3 regions of the Vreelandella sp. F11 genome follow, and region 1 is predicted to be linked to each of the others. Evidence: predicted binding sites of a transcription regulator. Region 1 holds the regulator's gene; each other region holds the start of a gene.
What was found. Region 1 encodes PhoB, which activates phosphate uptake and scavenging genes when phosphate is short. Its sites were predicted from a motif close to TGTCATANNNNTGTCANA; they were not measured.
Positions count from the first base shown of each region.

Region 1 (5,873 bases):
AACATCCTGTTGATCACTTCTTCATCCCATGAAAAAGCATTCAATGATATCTAAAAAGTCATCAATGATTTAGCTACCGCCATTTTCTTCAACAAGATCATCTGCATCATATTCAGCATCGCTTGAGTGACTGCTGGATTGAGGCTCCATGTCGCTAGCATCGTCGCCTTCGTCATGGGTTAAATCGTTAGTCATGCTATCACTGCTGCTAGAGCTACCAGTACCCTGTGCATCCATTGGCTGCTCATCAGCCGTGATGCCTTGGTTCTCATCAATTGCAGTGTTTTCATCTGTTTGTGCAAAAGCCAATGGGCTTGCCATCAGACCAAAAGATACACCTAAAATGCCAGCTTTCTTGAGTAAATCCTTGGACATCATATTCCACCTCCGATCGCTGTTTGTTACCGCTTGGTTAAGAAAGAAGGGCTAACCAGTAGCCAGCATTTCCTGCGGTCGTCTTCCTTACTCAACAACTTGCAGATGGCATGCCAAAAGTCTCAATAAAAATATAAATTAAATAAAATCAATAACTTATATTATTAACGCTATACCAAAGAGATACTACCCAAGCCATTAATTTGCGCTTAAAGCTGTATAAAAATGACACATGAGTAAGTTTTACCAACCTTGCATGCCAATATTGCACACTTCTACAAACGTTGTGCGTCGGATCCCTTGCTAAATTAAACCAGACGCGAGGAGGGGAAGGCGCAGCGGAACAGGGCGCCCTTGCCGGGGAGGGATTCAATTTGCAGTTGCGCATCGTGACGCAACAACACGTGCTTAACGATGGCCAAGCCTAAACCCGTGCCACCGGTCGCCGTGCTGCGCCCTTTATCGACCCGGTAAAAGCGTTCTGTTAAGCGGGGTATATGAACAGGGTCTATGCCTTCACCGTTATCTTCTACATCGATATAGCCGCCGCCTGAAGCGTCAGCTTTCCAGCGCAGTGTGATTTGGCTACCTGCTGGCGTGTAGCGAACCGCATTAAAGGCAAGATTAGAGACGGCGCTACGGATTTCCTGCTCACTGCCTAATAACCGGGCGTCGCTCTCGAGCGCAACGGTGATGGTATGCCGTTGATGCGACAGGGCTAGCGCATCAGCACAAACGCTTTGCAGCAGAGGCGCAAGTGACAAGGGGTGATGATCTTGACCGCCTTGGTCAATCTCCAACCGCGAGAGCAGCAATAAATCATTGACCAAATTCTGCATACGTTGGGTCTGCTCCTGCATCTGCTGGATACTGCGACCCAAGCGGGGAGGAAGCTGATCGGCGATATCACTGTAGGTTTCTAAATAGCCGGAAAGCACGGTCAGAGGAGTGCGCAGCTCGTGGGAGACGTTGGCGACGAAGTCGCGCCGCATCTGCTCAAGACGATGTAAGCGGGTAATATCGCGAGCCATGACCAAGCGCTCGTCGTCGCCGTAGAGGGTAATTTGATACTGCAGGATTCGTCGCTCATCAATCGGCGAGGTGAGCGTTAACGGTTCACTGTAGTTACGCGCATTAAAGTAGCTGATAAAACTGGGATCACGCAGCAGGTTGGTGATGTGTTGGCCCCTATCGTGGGCAGTTTGTAGCCCTAACATGGCGGTGGCCGCGCTGTTCCACCACTCTAAATCACCATGGCGATCAAGCATGACCACACTGTCGCGCATTGCTTCAGAGGACTCCTGGATACGTGCCAAAGTAGCCCTCAGGCGGCTTTGGGTAATGCGCTGACTTTTTTGATAGCGGTATAGGCGATCAAATAGCTCGCCCCACATTCCGCTGGCAGCAGGTGGCTCATCATGGGGGTGGAGGGTGAGCCACAGGTAAAGCTCTCGCAGTTGCCGCAGATGATAAAAAAGGCATATTGCAAGCCCTGCCGACAGCCCTAGCCCTGCTGAACCCAATAACCAGCCCAGACAGGTGCCCAGCGTGGCCAGCCACGCTAGCCGCCACAGCTCACGGCTCCATAGGCGCACATTTACACCCGAGCAGAGAAACGGTAACCGGTACCCCGAACCGTTTGAATCAGGTTTTGATGCACGTCGCCCAGCGCTTTGCGCAAGCGGCGAATATGCACGTCGACCGTGCGCTCTTCGACATACACATTGCCACCCCATACTTGGTCAAGCAGTTGGCTACGTGTATAAGCGCGCTCTTGGTGGGTCATAAAAAACTGTAGCAATCGGTACTCGGTGGGCCCCATTTCCAGCGCTTTGCCGTCGGCGCTGACCCGGTGGCTCACCGGATCAAGCAGCAGGCCGTTGATTTCAATCGGGTCTTCAACGCCACGCGGGGTCGCACGACGCAGCACCGCCTTTAGCCGAGCCACCAGTTCCCGGGGTGAAAAAGGCTTGGTGATATAGTCATCGGCACCGGCTTCAAGCCCTTGAATTTTATTATCCTCTTCGCCTTTCGCGGTGAGCATAATAATGGGAATCTCGGCAGTGGCTTCTTCACGCTTTAAGCGCCTTGCCAGCTCAATTCCGCTAGTGCCGGGCATCATCCAGTCCAGCAGCAGTAGATCAGGCTGGTGGTCGACCACCATGGCATGGGCATCCTGGGCGTTATCCGCTTCGAGCACGCGATAGTCAGCCATTTCCAGCGCTACCGCGATCATCTCGCGAATCGACGCCTCATCATCGACAATCAGAACGGTCTTGGCGGTCATACCAGAGCCTCACGGTGTTCAAAGTAAACGAGCTCAATGAAAACTAGTTTAAAGATAAACAGTTCAATGACATATCAGTGACGATAACACCATGACTTGATGACAATTATATGACATTCAAAAAAATTAGCCCGTCACAGGCCACCAACTGAGCGCGATACCGGCAAAAATCAGCAGCCCCGACCAGTGATTATTGAGAAACGCCTGGAAGCAAGCATCCCGCTCCTGGTGGCGAATCAAGCACTGTTGATGCAGGAAAGTCGCCGCCATGGCCGCGAGCCCTAGCCAAAAGAAACCACCTAAACCAACCCGCCAGCCTACCCATGCCAGCAACCCCAGGGTAGCTAACTGGAGAAGGCCAATGATCAAACGGTCTGCATTTCCAAACAGCACCGCTGTCGATTTAATGCCAATTTTTAAATCATCGTCGCGATCGACCATGGCGTACTGAGTATCGTAGGCCACTGTCCAGCACACATTGGCGCAGAATAGCAGCCATGCTTCCAGCGGCAAGTAGCCCAGCACGGCGCCAAAGGCCATTGGAATTGCCCAGGAAAACGCCGCCCCCAAAACCAACTGGGGAAAGTGGGTATAGCGCTTCATAAACGGATAAATAGTCGCCAGCAGTACCCCGCCCAGCGAGAGCAGCACCGTAAACCAGTTGGTGAGCAGTACCAGAATGAAGGCCGCGGCCACCAGGGCAATAAACAGCAGCTGCGCCTCGGTTTCGCTGATGCGGCCCGTGGCTAATGGACGGTTTTTGGTACGTTTCACATGGCCATCAAAGTGACGGTCAGCATAATCGTTGACTACACAGCCCGCGGCACGCATCACGTAAACACCGGCTACGAAAATCAGCAGCACATTTCGCCCGGGTACTCCTTCTGCAGCGACCCAAAGTGCCCACAGCGTCGGCCACATCAACAGCCATGTACCTATCGGTCGATTCAAGCGCATCAGCTGTAAAAAATCTGCCACGCGAGCCCACCCCTTTGGCCGCAACAATGAACGATCCATGCTTACCTCACGAAGAATAAGATGCAGGCGCTAGCCTAGCGCGAAGGCAGACCAAGATCATCAGCCATTGCACCCAAAAAGTACTCTTGAACTAATAACGACAGAGAGCCGTGCTTACAGCCGTAATAAAAAACAGAGCGACGGCCCCAAGCAGCGTTTCCTTGTATACCGCTCACGCTAGCGAAAGTCGGCGCTTGCGTCGTCGCCTCTAATGACCCACGGATTAAACCCGGCTGACGAAATAGCCAACTGCCTAGTGAGCGTTCACCCAGACGCTCCAACCGCTGGCCCTTGAGCTGCGTGAGCGGGGCGACCGAGCGTGCCACCACCCAGGGAGTTTCATCCAAGCAGAGCGCTACTTCCCGCAGCCAGGCGTACCGTTTGGCACCAATGCCCAGCGCCTGCGCCTCATCCTGTTGCGGCCAGCCGACGCCCTGGCGTAGCAGCCTTACACGAAACGGCTTATCTCCCCCCGCTGCCATTAAGCGTGCAGTTAACGAGTCGGTGGAGGCAACCCACTGCCACCAGGAAGCACTCATCGCCGGGCGCGCCGCATCAATCGGGCGCCAGCGGGAAAATAGAGGAGTTTGCCGAAAAGCAGCAGCCGTCACCGAGTTCTCCTGGGCAATTAACGGGCTGGCTAGTGTAACATGAGGCATTGGAGGCTTTGGTTTTAGCGACTTTTTTCATAAAACGGTTGAGCGCCTCTCATTATTGGCAGCCTTTTTTTAGTCATTTTTTCTTTAGCAACTCTTTTGGTGTCTGCATGCCCGCACCCCAAGCACAAAAACCTTCGTTTCACGCTGCGCTGGTGATTATTGGCACCGGTATGGCAGGGGTTGGCCTTGCGCGGGCGCTGCGCCGCCTGGGCGACCCACGCTCAATCACGCTGGTGAGCGCAGACAGCGGTGATGACTACAGCAAGCCGTTACTCTCCACCGGCTTCGCCAAAGGCTTGGAGCCTGACCAATTGGCCCAGCGGAGCGCCAGCGAACTGGGCGAAGAGCTTAATGCCGAGCTGGTTATCCACACCCAGGTAAGCGCACTGGATGTGGATAACCAAAAAGTTTTTCTTGAAGATGCCACTGTGCTTGGCTACGACACACTGGTACTGGCCACCGGTGCTGCTCCACGGGTGCCCTTCACTCTCGATCCCAGCGTGGCGTCACGCTGCTTTACGATCAATGACCTAGACGACTACCGCCGCTTCTATAAAGCGTTGGGCCACGGCCCATCCCGGGTAGCAATCATTGGCGCTGGGCTGGTTGGCTGTGAATTTGCCAACGACCTCCACGCCGGAGGCCATTCGGTCAGCATTGTCGCCCCCGAAGGAACCCTGCTTCCTCGCTTGCTGCCACCGCCCTTGGGCATTGCCCTAGGCGACACCTTTAGCGAAGCAGGTATCCAACTTCACCTTGGCCGTTCAATTGTTTCAATAGCCGCCGAAAGCAGTGATCACATCGCATTGCGCTTGGACAACGGCGACAGCGTCAGTGCTGATCTCGTGCTAATGGCCACCGGTCTGATACCCCGCACGGCGCTTGCCGAGGCCGCTGGCTTAAGCGTATCGCCTAGCGGCATCGTCGTTGATCGCCAATTACGCACATCGCACCACAATATCTACGCTCTGGGCGATGTAGCCTGCGTGGACGGCGTTAATGCCATGTACGTACAGCCGCTGCAAGCCAGCGCTAAAGCTTTGGCAGCAACCCTTTCAGGCAAACCCACGCCGGTTAGCTTCGGCGCTTGGCCGGTGGTGGTTAAAACGCCGCTGTTACCGGTGGTTGCCTACCCACCAACGACCACCCCGGAGCGCTGGCGAATTGAAGGTGAAGGCGGTGATATCAGTGCCTTGGCTGAAAATAAAGACGGACGTTTGATTGGTTTTGCGTTGACAGGTGGCTGCGTGAGAAGGAAAGTGGAGCTTTCCAGAGCAGCACCTACGCTGCTAGGCTGATTTTCGTCGCGTTCACGACTAGGCTAGAGAAGCTAACCTAATCGGCTACGCACCCAACAACATGCATTTGTTTGATTTTTATTAACAAGGGGAGATTCCTTATGCGCAAACCTGAACTCGCTGCCGCCATCGCTGAAAGTGCCGACCTATCCAAAGATAAAGCAGGCCAAGTGCTAAACGTTATTCTGGATGAAATCACCAACAGTTGTGCCAAGGGCGAAGATGTCGCGCTGATTG
Region 1 covers NZ_CP170448.1:4,734,277-4,740,149, forward strand. The annotation lists gene ACFIOZ_RS21630 (hypothetical protein) at 70-378, opposite strand; gene phoR (phosphate regulon sensor histidine kinase PhoR) at 684-1,970, opposite strand; gene phoB (phosphate regulon transcriptional regulator PhoB) at 1,973-2,662, opposite strand; gene ubiA (4-hydroxybenzoate octaprenyltransferase) at 2,789-3,679, opposite strand; gene ACFIOZ_RS21650 (chorismate--pyruvate lyase family protein) at 3,715-4,338, opposite strand; gene ACFIOZ_RS21655 (NAD(P)/FAD-dependent oxidoreductase) at 4,446-5,636, shown strand; gene ACFIOZ_RS21660 (HU family DNA-binding protein) at 5,738-5,873, shown strand, end outside.

Region 2 (5,873 bases), 940 kb from region 1:
GCTCTTGGCTGCCACCTGGGTGAAAAAAAAGCCATCGAGAAGATCAAATGGCTGCGTTCGCTGGATGATAAACACAACTTCACCCTGGTGTGCTCCGACCTATCGGAAATCGGCACCTACGCCAAGGTGGATAACGATGTGTTCCGGTTGCTGAAAGCCCATACCCCAGGGCCTTACACCTATATTCTGGATGCTACCTCCGAAGTGCCGCGGCTATTACTGCACCCCAAGCGCCGCTCCATTGGTGTGCGTGTGCCGGATCACCGTATTACCCACGCGCTGCTGGCCGCCCTGGGCGAGCCATTGATGAGCGTCACGCTGATTCCGGTAGGCGATGATCTGCCCATGAACGACCCGGAAGAGATTCGCGAGCGTTTTGGTGCCCACCTGGACGCCATAATCGACGGCGGCGCCTGCCACTTGGATCCCACAAGCGTTATTGACCTGCGTGAGCTGCCGCCGAAAATCATTCGCGAAGGACGTGGTGATATTTCTCCTTTCGTCGGCTAACAGCACTCTGTAAAGCAAATCCCTGGCGCTTAGGCGTATCGCGCAGGGATTTGCTCTATTTTTATCGTTGTTTGAATGTTCAATAAAAATAAAATATGATCCTAATGGTTATTTTCGATAATAAATCGTGATCCTTTAAGGCGAGGAGTCGCCCCGCCTTTTTGAGATCGCCTATCCCAGGAGATCATTCAATGACGATGCCTTTCCCTTCTCGCCTCTGCACCCTTGCCGCTTTAGTCAGTCTTAGCGCTTTTCCGCTGGCTAGCCACGCGGATAGCGATGACGCAGAACTGTGTGCCCAGGAAGCCTATACAATGGGCCTGCGCTATCAACAGCAGTCTGCCGAAGCAGCTGCGTTACAACGTCAGGGTTTTGCCCTCGCCACCTATCGGCTTGAGGATCAGATTGAGGCGCATGGTAGCAGCGACGGCTTGGCGATCATTACCGACCTGGATGAAACGGTACTGGACAACAGCGAGCTGTTGGTTCGCGATATGCAGGCGTGCCACGACTACACCACCTGGGATACATGGAAGCATTGGGAGCGTGAAGGCGAGCCGCGTCTAATACCGGGGGCCAAAGACTTCCTGGATTACGCGGACGAGGAGGGCGTGGCCATTTTTTACGTCTCTGACCGCTACCAGGAGAACGAGGCCGATACCATCGCCACCCTGGAAGCGTTAGATCTGCCCCAAGTCTCTGAGCAGAGCGTGATGTTGCTGGGGCCTGCTAAGGCGGAGCGCCGCGCAGAAGTGGTGGATAACTACACGCTGGTGATGCAGCTAGGGGATTCTCTTCACGATTTCGCAGGAGACTTCGCGGGCGCCGACCTTGAACAGCAGCATGCGCTTGTTGAGGAGAATGCCGAACGTTTCGGCAATGACTGGATAGTCTTCCCCAACGCTACCTACGGCGCCTGGAGCGAGGCTGAGTTAGACGCCTGGGAAGCCCCGCATGAAGTGGAGTGATCGGTTAAATAATCACTCCCTCCCGCACTGAATAAACGCTGCGCGCCCCCGGTTTGGCTATCTGGTTTAGCTGTCCTGGGGCGCGTTTTTGTCTGCGTCCCCATCGTGGCTATTGTGTTGAGCTTCGGCTTTTTTGTCGTCGTCTTTCTGGCGCGGATCTTCGCTGTCTTCGTCTAGCCAGGTGCCGCAACGCAGGCAGTAACGGGCGCGTTTTTCATGGCGTTCGTGTCCGCAGCCGGGGCAGGCTTCTTCGGAGTAACGCTCTTCACGAATCGAGCGAATCACCTGAGCGGAGAAGACCCCGGTCGGCACGGCAATGATTGAGTAGCCCAGCAGCATCAGAATCACTGTAATGGATTTCCCCAATGAGGTTGCGGGCACAATGTCGCCGTAGCCGACGGTAGTCATGCTGACAATAGCCCAGTACATCGACATGGGAATGCTGGTAAAGCCCGATTCGGGTGACTCAATGGTGTACATAAGCGCCGCGAAAAGCGTGATGACCATCAAAATGGCGCTAAAAAACAGCAGAATTTGATGCAGACTCCGCTTGAGTGCATCCATCAGCAGTCGTGCTTCGCCGACAAACTCCATCAGACGCAGAATGCGGAAAATACGCAGCACGCGCAGTAAGCGAACAATGACCAGCCCATGAGCGCCTGGAACAAGCAATACTAGCCAAGTGGGTAGCACGGCGATCAAGTCGACGATCCCGTAAAAGCTTCTTAAATAGAGCGTCGGCTTTTCCAGGCAGTAAATGCGCAAAATCAGCTCAATGCTGAACAGTAGCGTGAAGGTCCACTCCAGATAGAAGAATAGATTGCCGTACCGCTCGGCATAGGTCTCGATACTCCCCAGCATGATGATCGCGACACTCATCAGGATCGCCACGATCAAGGCGATATCAAAGGCTTTTGCCCCCGGCGTGTCAGACTCAAAAATGATATGAAACAGGCGGGTGCGCAGGCCTTCCGCGCCGGGGGTTAGGTGAAAAGTCATCGCATCATCCTGAAGTGAGCCTCAATACCGTTCTCGATAGAGCGTTGCCCCCTAGCGTAGCGCGGTTTGGTACGCCAAGCGATGGGCGAGTGCCAACGCCGCTTGACCGTAGGCTGTGTTGGGCTGGCCGAACTCATCGAGCCCGTCGGAAAGCGACTGCGCATAGCCGCGGGCAGTGTCATCAAGATCGGAGTGGCCAGCGAGGGTACTCAACGCCTGCCGGGCATCGCTAAGAAAGCTGGCCTGGTGGCTATCATGGTAGGCGTCTAGCGCCAGCGTGGCACGGTGCAGCCACTCCGCCGGCGAGTGCGCTTCGGGGAGCGGCCAGTGTTGGGTGCTAAGGGCATTGCCACGGGATGCCTTGCTGCTGTCCGAAGGCCGCAGCGGCACCTGCTCAGCAAGGGTTAACGCTAACTCCCAGAGTGCTTCCGGCTCGCCGCCTTTTAATTCCAGCTCTGCTTCGCAAATCGGCGTCCGGTACTCTCCGCTAATAATCTCGCCCTCATCCAACACCAGCTCGATATGGCTCTCCTGGCCGTGCGCGTGCTCTTTTAGCTGCCAGCTGCGCCGTGTGAAATCGGTGCTGAGCTGGGGAACGAGGTCATCTAACACACCGCTAAGCTCACCCTGAAAAGGAGGTAGCTCGGCAAGCGAGGCGAGATCCAACTCGGGGCCTGCCACCTGCCACTCCCACTCCTGGCGTTGCGAGAGACCGCCACCCCCTTGCCCCGCGGTTTTCACTGTTTGCAGCACCTGGCCATCTACCTGGCGCAGGCGCAGCGCAATGCGTGCCTTGGCCAAATCGCCCTGGGGGGTATCAAAATAGGTGTTGGTCAGCGACTGCTTACGCGCGGTGTGAGAAGCGAGATGGGGGTGTTGTACAAGCGCCGCAGGCCCTTGAGGAGCAAGGGCAAGTTTCAGTTCCACTTCCATGGGAGTTAGTTGTTTCATGACGCTAGCCACCTCGTTATCGTGACATTTAAATGAATATTTGATTACATTTGTGAACTTTTCATGACGGCGGCGAGCGCACTCTTTATACTGGCGCCGCCATTTCCCGGCTCCCCGAAAATAGGCTAAAAGGCATTATGGTTACCTCCAATCCTTTTTCTTCGATGTTTGGCCGCTCGCCATTCCAGCCGCTATTGGCCCATATCGTCAAGGCGAATGAGTGCGCAGATCAGCTGTTGCCGTTTTTTGAAGCAACCCTCGCCAACGACTGGGACACAGCGGCTAAGCTGCGTGAAAACGTCACCCGTTTAGAGCATGACGCCGATACGCTGAAAACAGAGCTGCGGTTGAATCTGCCCAACACCATGTTTTTGCCCGTCTCCCGTTCTGACCTACTCGATCTGATTAGCGTACAGGACAAAATCGCCAATAAAGTGCGCGACATTACCGGCATTATGCTGGGGCGTAAAATGCGCGTGCCGGATGAGTTGGCCGAGCCAATGCGCAACTACATCAGCACCAGCGTTGCCTGTGTGGCGCAAGCGCGCCAAGCGCTGGAAGAGCTCAAGGATCTGCTGGAATCCGGCTTTGGCAAAAACGTCTCTGACGTGATGCAGAAGATGATCCGTGAACTGCACACCCTCGAACATCAAGCCGATGACCAACAGGTGACGATTCGTCGCCAGCTGTTTGCGCTTGAGAGCCAGCTACCGCCGGTGGATGTGATCTTTCTTTACAAGATCATCGAATGGGTTGGCGAACTATCCGATCGCGCTGAGCGAGTGGGTAGCCGTCTGCAGATCCTGACTGCCCGCTAAGGGGACTCTCATGCTGATTATTGCCCAGCACGGTGAAATTTTTATCATCCTGGCCTGCTTGTTTGGCTTCTTTATGGCCTGGGGCGTTGGTGCGAACGACGTAGCCAATGCCATGGGAACCTCGGTGGGGTCGAAAGCGATCACCATCAAACAAGCGATTCTAATCGCGGTTATCTTTGAATTCCTTGGTGCTTGGTTGGCGGGTGGCGAAGTGACCGCGACTATTCGCGGCGGTATGCTGGATCCCGTATTGTTGGAAGACAATCCTCAGTTACTGGTTTACGGCATGCTTTCCGCGCTACTCGCGGCTGCCATCTGGTTGCTGGTTGCTTCAGCGCGAGGCTGGCCGGTTTCTACTACCCACTCCATCGTTGGTGCTATCGTCGGTTTTGGTGCCGTGGGGTTAGGGGTTGAAGCTGTTGCTTGGGGCAAGGTGGGCCAAATTGCCTCCAGTTGGTTAATATCGCCGCTACTCGCCGGTACTATTGGCTTTGTACTGTTTAAATCGGTTCACCACCTGATATTTGAAAACAACGATCCTTTTGCTGCCGCCAAACGCTATGTGCCTGGTTATGTCTTCCTGGTTGGCTTTATTGTTTCGATGGTCACGCTGACCAAAGGCTTGTCCCATGTCGGTCTGGATCTCAGCTTTGGTCAGAGCCTGCTGCTCTCCATCGTCATCGGTATTGGGATCATGGGGTTAGGCATAGTGATGCAGCGGCGTATCCGGTTTGAGCAAAACGCCAGCGACCATTTTGGCTATGCCAACGTCGAACGAGTGTTCGGCGTATTGATGATCTTTACCGCCTGTGCCATGGCGTTTGCCCACGGTTCCAACGACGTAGCCAATGCGGTGGGCCCGCTGGCCGCCGTTATCAGCGTTGTGCGTAGTGACGGCGTTATCGATAGCGCCGCCCTTGTGCCCTGGTGGGTGCTGGTGCTGGGCGGTGGTGGTATCGTGGTTGGACTCGTTACCTACGGCCACAAAGTCATTGCTACGGTGGGTACCGGTATTACTGAATTGACGCCTAGCCGTGGTTTCGCCGCCACGCTGGCGGCTGCCACCACGGTCGTTCTGGCCTCGGGTACCGGCTTGCCCATTTCGACCACGCATACCCTGGTCGGTGCAGTGCTGGGGGTTGGTTTAGCGCGCGGTATGGCGGCCCTTAACCTGCGGGTTATTGGCACCATTGCGATGTCGTGGCTGATCACCTTACCGGCAGGCGCGGGCCTTGCGATTCTGTTCTTCTTTATGTTCAAGGGTATGTTTGGCTAAAAACAGGCTCAAATGCGCTTAGAAGTAGCCAAGCGATACCATCACAGCGGCATCTTCATGTTTATCTGCATTAGATTGAGCAGATTTGCATTAGAAGGTGCCGCTGTTTTTTGTGCTCTGGTAAAGTAACCCGGTTGGCTATGTAAAACGTCGGGTTTTTCTTTCACCTGCTGCCGGAGAGCGGCCCTTGGATACGCGCTTCCCCTTTGTTGATTGGTTCCGTAACGCTTCCCCCTACATTAATGCCCACCGGGGGCGAACCTTTGTCATCTTAATTGAAGGCGAAGCGATGGCGTCTGGCCGAGGGGAGCAGCTGATTCAGGATTTAGCGCTGCTGCATACCCTGGGTGT
Region 2 covers NZ_CP170448.1:836,105-841,977, forward strand. The annotation lists gene ACFIOZ_RS03840 (L-threonylcarbamoyladenylate synthase) at 1-510, shown strand, start outside; gene ACFIOZ_RS03845 (5'-nucleotidase, lipoprotein e(P4) family) at 702-1,478, shown strand; gene ACFIOZ_RS03850 (ion transporter) at 1,545-2,477, opposite strand; gene ACFIOZ_RS03855 (CYTH domain-containing protein) at 2,529-3,428, opposite strand; gene ACFIOZ_RS03860 (TIGR00153 family protein) at 3,566-4,246, shown strand; gene ACFIOZ_RS03865 (inorganic phosphate transporter) at 4,257-5,522, shown strand; gene argA (amino-acid N-acetyltransferase) at 5,710-5,873, shown strand, end outside.
Region 2: ACFIOZ_RS03855 (CYTH domain-containing protein) is a predicted target of PhoB. The motif match lies at 3,449-3,466, and genes of this name have one in related genera.

Region 3 (5,873 bases), 1.6 Mb from region 1:
TAATCGCCGTACTACTAAGATACACGCGCCCGTTTGTCTGCAAGCGGGCGTTAGCTGTGAGAATTAGTAATTGAAACTGTCGTGAAAAACAGTTGTTGAAATAAAAGTTCTGTTTGATGCCCCGGTAGCCGCCTAGTGCGGTGGCGGAGCACTTCAGTTAACTCCTTGCTTCCTTGTCGTTGTTTATTGCACTTCGCAATGGCACTCAACGGAAGCTGTCAAACCGCAAGGAGATCCCATGCGTCATTACGAAATCGTGTTTATGGTCCACCCGGATCAAAGCGAGCAGGTGCCGGCGATGGTTGAACGCTACACCAGCATCGTTACTGAAAACAGCGGCACTGTGCACCGTCTAGAAGATTGGGGCCGCCGTCATTTGGCTTACCCGATCAACAAGATCCACAAAGCCCACTACGTGCTGATGAACGTTGAATGTACCGGTGAGACCCTCGATGAGATCGAGAACATCTTCCGTTACAACGACGCCATTATCCGCAGCTTGGTTGTTCGCTGCAAAGAAGCTGTTACTGAAGCTTCTCCGATGATGAAACCGGCAGAAGAAAAACGTCCGCGTCGCGAAGAGAAACCGCGCGCTGAAGAAGAAGAAACTGCCTGATTTTATTCACTGCACGTTTTAAGGAGCTAGTCCATGGCACGTTTTTTCCGTCGCCGTAAGTTTTGCCGCTTTACCGCTGAAGGCATCAAGCAGATCGATTACAAAGATCTGGACACGCTGAAGGCCTACGTTACTGAAACCGGCAAGATCGTTCCAAGCCGTATTACCGGCACCAAAGCACGCTATCAGCGTCAGTTGGCGACCGCTATTAAGCGCTCGCGCTATCTGGCACTGCTGCCCTACTCCGATAGCCACCAGTAAGCGTTTAACGTGATGCTGGCACTAGCCCGATGGCTAATGCGGGGCACGCCTTACGCTGCAGGCGGGGCTGCCTTGGCAACGCTAGTGCCCTGGCTGTTCTGGTTAGGTGCAGCCATCGCCGCGTTGATGACCTTACGCAGAGGCTTTGCTCCTGCGCTACCTGTCATTGTCGCTGCAGCACTACCTGCCGGTTGGTGGTGGGCTCAGGGTGACGTAATTCCGCTGGCTAGCTTACTGCTGGTTACGCTGATGGCCGTCATCCTGCGTGAGAGGATGCGTTGGGGTGAGACCCTGATTGTGGGGACGTTGGTCGCCGCTGTCATGGTTCAGCTTGGCATCTTCAGTCCGCCAGGTGGCACTGAGCTAATGCTTGAGCAGTTGCGAGAAGGTTCGGAAGAAGTGGATCGCATGCTCACGGAATTTGCCAATCAGGGTTACGATACTCAAACCATTGCCTCGCTGGTAGTGGGGGGAGTGACCGGGTTTGTGGTGCTGTTGGCAGCTATCCTGTGTCTGGCACTTGCGCGGAGTTGGCAAGCTGGGTTGTATAACCCAGGTGGCTTCCGGCAAGAGTTCCACGCACTGCGCTTAGCCCCCAAAGAGCTGGCCGTGTTGGTCGCTATTGGGGTGATCGGTATGCTGCTGGGTGCTCATGCTCTGGCGATGCTGGGTTGGATTCCGCTATTGGTCGCTGGCGTTGCGTTAGTGCATGGTTTTATTGGAATAAAGGGGATGAACGGGCTGTGGCTGGTAGCATTTTATGTGCTACTGATCACGACCTGGCCCACGATTCTCATTGTGCTGCTGTTGGGGCTGATTGATACATTCGCGAACGTTCGCGCACGCCTTGCCCGCAGCAACTGACAAGAGGTTTACGAGATGGAAGTCATTCTGCTCGACAACATTGGTAAGCTGGGCGGCCTGGGTGACAAGGTCACTGTGAAGCCTGGTTATGGTCGTAACTACTTGGTGCCTTACGGTTTAGCCGTACCGGCCACTAAAGATAACATCGAAGCGTTTGAAGCACAGCGTGCTGAGCTCGAAGCGCAAGCCGCTGAGCGTAAGGCAGAAGCCGAAGCGCGTGCTGAGCAGCTAAATGACATCGAGCTCTCTTTGGTTTCCAAAGCAGGCGACGAAGGCAAACTGTTTGGTTCTATCGGCCCGCGTGACCTGGCTGATGCGATTTCCTCTGCTGGCATCGATATTGCCAAGAGCGAAGTACGTATGCCGAATGGCCCGATTCGTCAAACCGGCGAATACGACATCACCCTTCATTTGCATGCTGAAGTGGACGCTGTTGTACGCGTAGTAGTAGTTGCAGAGTAAGTGAGTGTAATTAAGTTAGTAACAGCGTAACGCCGTTACTAACTGCAGCTAAGACAGCTGCCTCAAAAGGCGCGGGGTTTCTCCCGCGCCTTTTGTTTTTCTGGGTGCTGGGTGTTGCCTAAACTATCTAGCCCATTGCTGCTGGGTATTTTAAGGCAACATCTTGATCGTGTTGGTAGTCGCGCTACATACGGCTAAGATAAGCATCTTCACCGGCTACACCGTTGTGTTTAAAGGAGCTCGCTATGCAGGACCAGCCTTCTGCCGATAAAGAAACGGCAGCGTTAAAACTGCCGCCGCATTCGTTGGAGGCGGAGCAGTCGGTACTAGGCGGGCTCATGCTGGATAACCAGGCTTGGGATAACGTCTCAGAGCGGTTGGTCGCTGATGATTTCTACCGCTATGAGCACCGTTTGGTATTCAACGTGATGATTCATCTGGCGGAATCCGGTCAACCTCTGGACGTGGTGACGCTTTCCGAAGCGCTGGAAGCGCGTGATCATTTGGATACCGTAGGCGGATTGGCGTTTTTGGCTGAGCTTGCGCGTAACACACCTTCTGCCAGCAATATTCGCGCCTACGCGGATATCGTGCGTGAGCGGGCAACGCTACGTAAGCTGATCCGTGCTGCTAACCAAATTGCCGATAGCGCCTTTACGCCCCAGGGGCGTCCAGCGGATGAGTTACTCAACGAAGCCGAGCGGTTAGTGTTCCAGATTGCCGAGGAGCGTCCCAAAACGGGCGGGCCTATTGGCATGAGTGATCTACTGACCAAAGCGGTTGATCGCATCGACGAGCTGTTTAATCTAAAAGGTGAGATGACCGGGCTTTCCACCGGATTCCGTGACCTGGATGAAATGACTTCCGGTTTACAGCCTTCCGATATGGTGGTCATCGCCGGAAGGCCCTCTATGGGTAAAACCACCTTCGCGATGAACTTGGTGGAGCATGCGGTTATCTCCAGCGACAAGCCGGTAATGGTGTTCTCCATGGAGATGCCCGCCGAGTCGCTGATGCTGAGGATGCTGTCGTCTCTAGGTAGGATTGATCAGACCCGGGTGCGTACCGGGCAGTTGGAAGACGAGGATTGGCCACGCCTTACCTCCGCCGTCAATCTGCTTAAAGACAAGCAGCTGTTTATCGACGATACCGCGGCCTTGTCACCCAACGAGATGCGCTCAAGATTACGCCGTGTGGTGCGTGAACACGGCAATATTGCGTTGGTGATGATCGATTATCTGCAGTTGATGCAGATCCCTGGCTTTGGTGAAAACCGTACTGGCGAGATTTCCGAGATTTCACGCTCCTTGAAGGGGTTGGCAAAAGAGTTTAGTTGCCCCGTCGTGGCACTCTCCCAGCTAAACCGCTCCTTGGAGCAGCGTCCCAACAAGCGTCCGGTTATGTCGGATCTTAGGGAGTCTGGAGCGATCGAGCAGGATGCAGACGTCATTGCCTTCGTTTATCGCGATGAGGTCTATAATCCAGATAATCCTGACAATCAGGGGATAGCCGAGTTGATTATCGGTAAGCAGCGTAATGGCCCTATCGGCACGGTGCATATGGCGTTTATCGGCAGATATACCCGCTTTGAGGATTTGGCCCCGGACAGTTACGGCCAAGCGTTCGGTGACTAGTTTTGTAAAGACTGGTTTTGTAACGACTGATTTGTAGAGACAGCTTTGTGATGAGTCACTTGAGGATGGGGAGCGAGCTCGTATAATGCCCCACCCACGATATGTAAAAACGGGAGCAGCAAATGGCAGGTGGATTTCGGCGCGGTAACCGGCAGCGCCTTCCTAAGTTAGAAGGTCGCGGTGAGCTAGAGGCGATAGAGCGGGAAGGCCCTTTCAAAGAGTGGCTGGGTATGCCTGACCTTTATCGCTACCATTTGGTAGTCGCGGGCGAGAAGTATAGTTACCAGACCGAAGATGGCGAGCTGCCTGTGACGGTGGGAGATAAGGTCGTGTTTCGCTACAAAGAGACTAAGGGGGGCAATTGGATTGACCGCAATTCGCTTGGTAAAGCCATCGACCCCTCTGAATATCAATGATCGAATGATGTCTTGACCTTCCGGTCAGGAACTCTCTTGCACTATTGGCCTCCTAGCTATTAATGTCTAGTGATTGCTTGTTGTCATTACATTGCAATGACGGGGCAACAGAAGTGTCATAGGGTGCAGTCATGCTGTGCCCTGATGACATATTCTGAAGACATACCGTCTGACATAACGTATGAAATAGCCAAATAATAGGAGGGAACCATGGAACTGAAGGATCTTAAGCAGTTTGTCGCCAATCACGACAACTTTGAAATTCGCGTGATTACCCATTCGGGCAGCCGTTTTTATCAAATTGAGCTGGAAGACGTGGAAGGTGAGCGCCATATGCTGATGCAGCGTGCCAAGCCGATGCTGTTTCGCTCGCTGGACGATGCCTATATGGATCTCAAGCGCGCTGGAATACACCGCGCATACCTGGTTCAGCACGTACCGCATGATGAAGTAATAGGCCGCGATGCACACTATAGTGAGCCACTTACATCGCGTATGCCGCTTGTCTTTTAACACTACTCATCTTTGACGTTTAGCCTGACGCTTTTCCCACCACCGCCCAAGCCTGATTCGGCGACGGGCAAAATACCGGTAACCGGCGTTCATTGCGCCGTATAGACCTGGTAAGCAAGACAACTTCACCAGCCGCTGATAGCCCAACACTGCATAGAGGGCACGGCTGGCATCCATACCGATGAACCAATTCCCTTGGCTATCGCGCAGGTGCAATTGTCCCATCATGGCGTTAAATTCTTTTCCATGCTCCTTGGCGTTAAAGCCCCCAGCCTGAATATCTACCAGCGCAATATGTTCCCGATGGCGATGCTTCTTAAGCCACGCGACTTCCTGCTGGCAGAAAGGGCAGTGACCGTCGTGAAATAGCGTAACCGGCGGTGACGCGTTTAGCGGTGCGTAGCGGCTCATTGGGGCTCCTTCTGAGTATCGATCGTATTAGCTATTGCCTGTGGTAGTGGCATAGCCTGCAGTGTGACAGGTTTGCCCGTAGCCAGGTGATACTTTCAATTGCGCCAAGAAGCTTTCAGCCTGCTGGTGCATTGCTTCACGCTTGTCTTCAGACATACGGCTAAGCGAGCCGTATATCAGCTTCATGCGCGGATTTTTATTCAATTGCTCGGCGTTGTTTTCAAGAAAGTGCCAGTACAGGCTATTGAAAGGGCAGGCGTTAGGCCCCGTTACCTGCTTGGGTGAGTAGCGGCAGTGCTGGCAATGGTCGGACATTTTGTCGATATATTTACCCGAGGCGCAGTAGGGCTTTGAGCCCATTAAGCCACCGTCTGCATGCAGCACCATGCCCAACGTGTTAGGCAGCTCTACCCACTCGCTGGCGTCGGCATAAACGGCTAGGTACCAGTCGCATAGTGCCTCGGGTTTAACGCCGCATAGCAGTGCGAAATTGCCCGTGACCATCAGTCGTTGAATATGGTGGGCGTAGCAGTTGTCGATAGTCATCTGAATAGCACGCTGCAGGCAGCGCATATCGGTATCAGCGTCCCAGTAAAAGGCGGGTAAATCGCGCTTAAAACCTAGCTGGTTGGCGCTTTTATAGCTTGGCATCTGTGTCCAGTAGAGCCCGCGTACATATTCGCGCCAGCCAAGAAT
Region 3 covers NZ_CP170448.1:3,132,407-3,138,279, reverse strand. The annotation lists gene rlmB (23S rRNA (guanosine(2251)-2'-O)-methyltransferase RlmB) at 1-3, shown strand, start outside; gene rpsF (30S ribosomal protein S6) at 239-616, shown strand; gene rpsR (30S ribosomal protein S18) at 650-877, shown strand; gene ACFIOZ_RS14355 (hypothetical protein) at 890-1,741, shown strand; gene rplI (50S ribosomal protein L9) at 1,757-2,203, shown strand; gene dnaB (replicative DNA helicase) at 2,449-3,837, shown strand; gene ACFIOZ_RS14340 (hypothetical protein) at 3,960-4,253, shown strand; gene ACFIOZ_RS14335 (DUF6482 family protein) at 4,464-4,766, shown strand; gene ACFIOZ_RS14330 (thiol-disulfide oxidoreductase DCC family protein) at 4,773-5,177, opposite strand; gene ACFIOZ_RS14325 (cryptochrome/photolyase family protein) at 5,205-5,873, opposite strand, start outside.
Region 3: ACFIOZ_RS14335 (DUF6482 family protein) is a predicted target of PhoB. The motif match lies at 4,335-4,352, and genes of this name have one in related genera.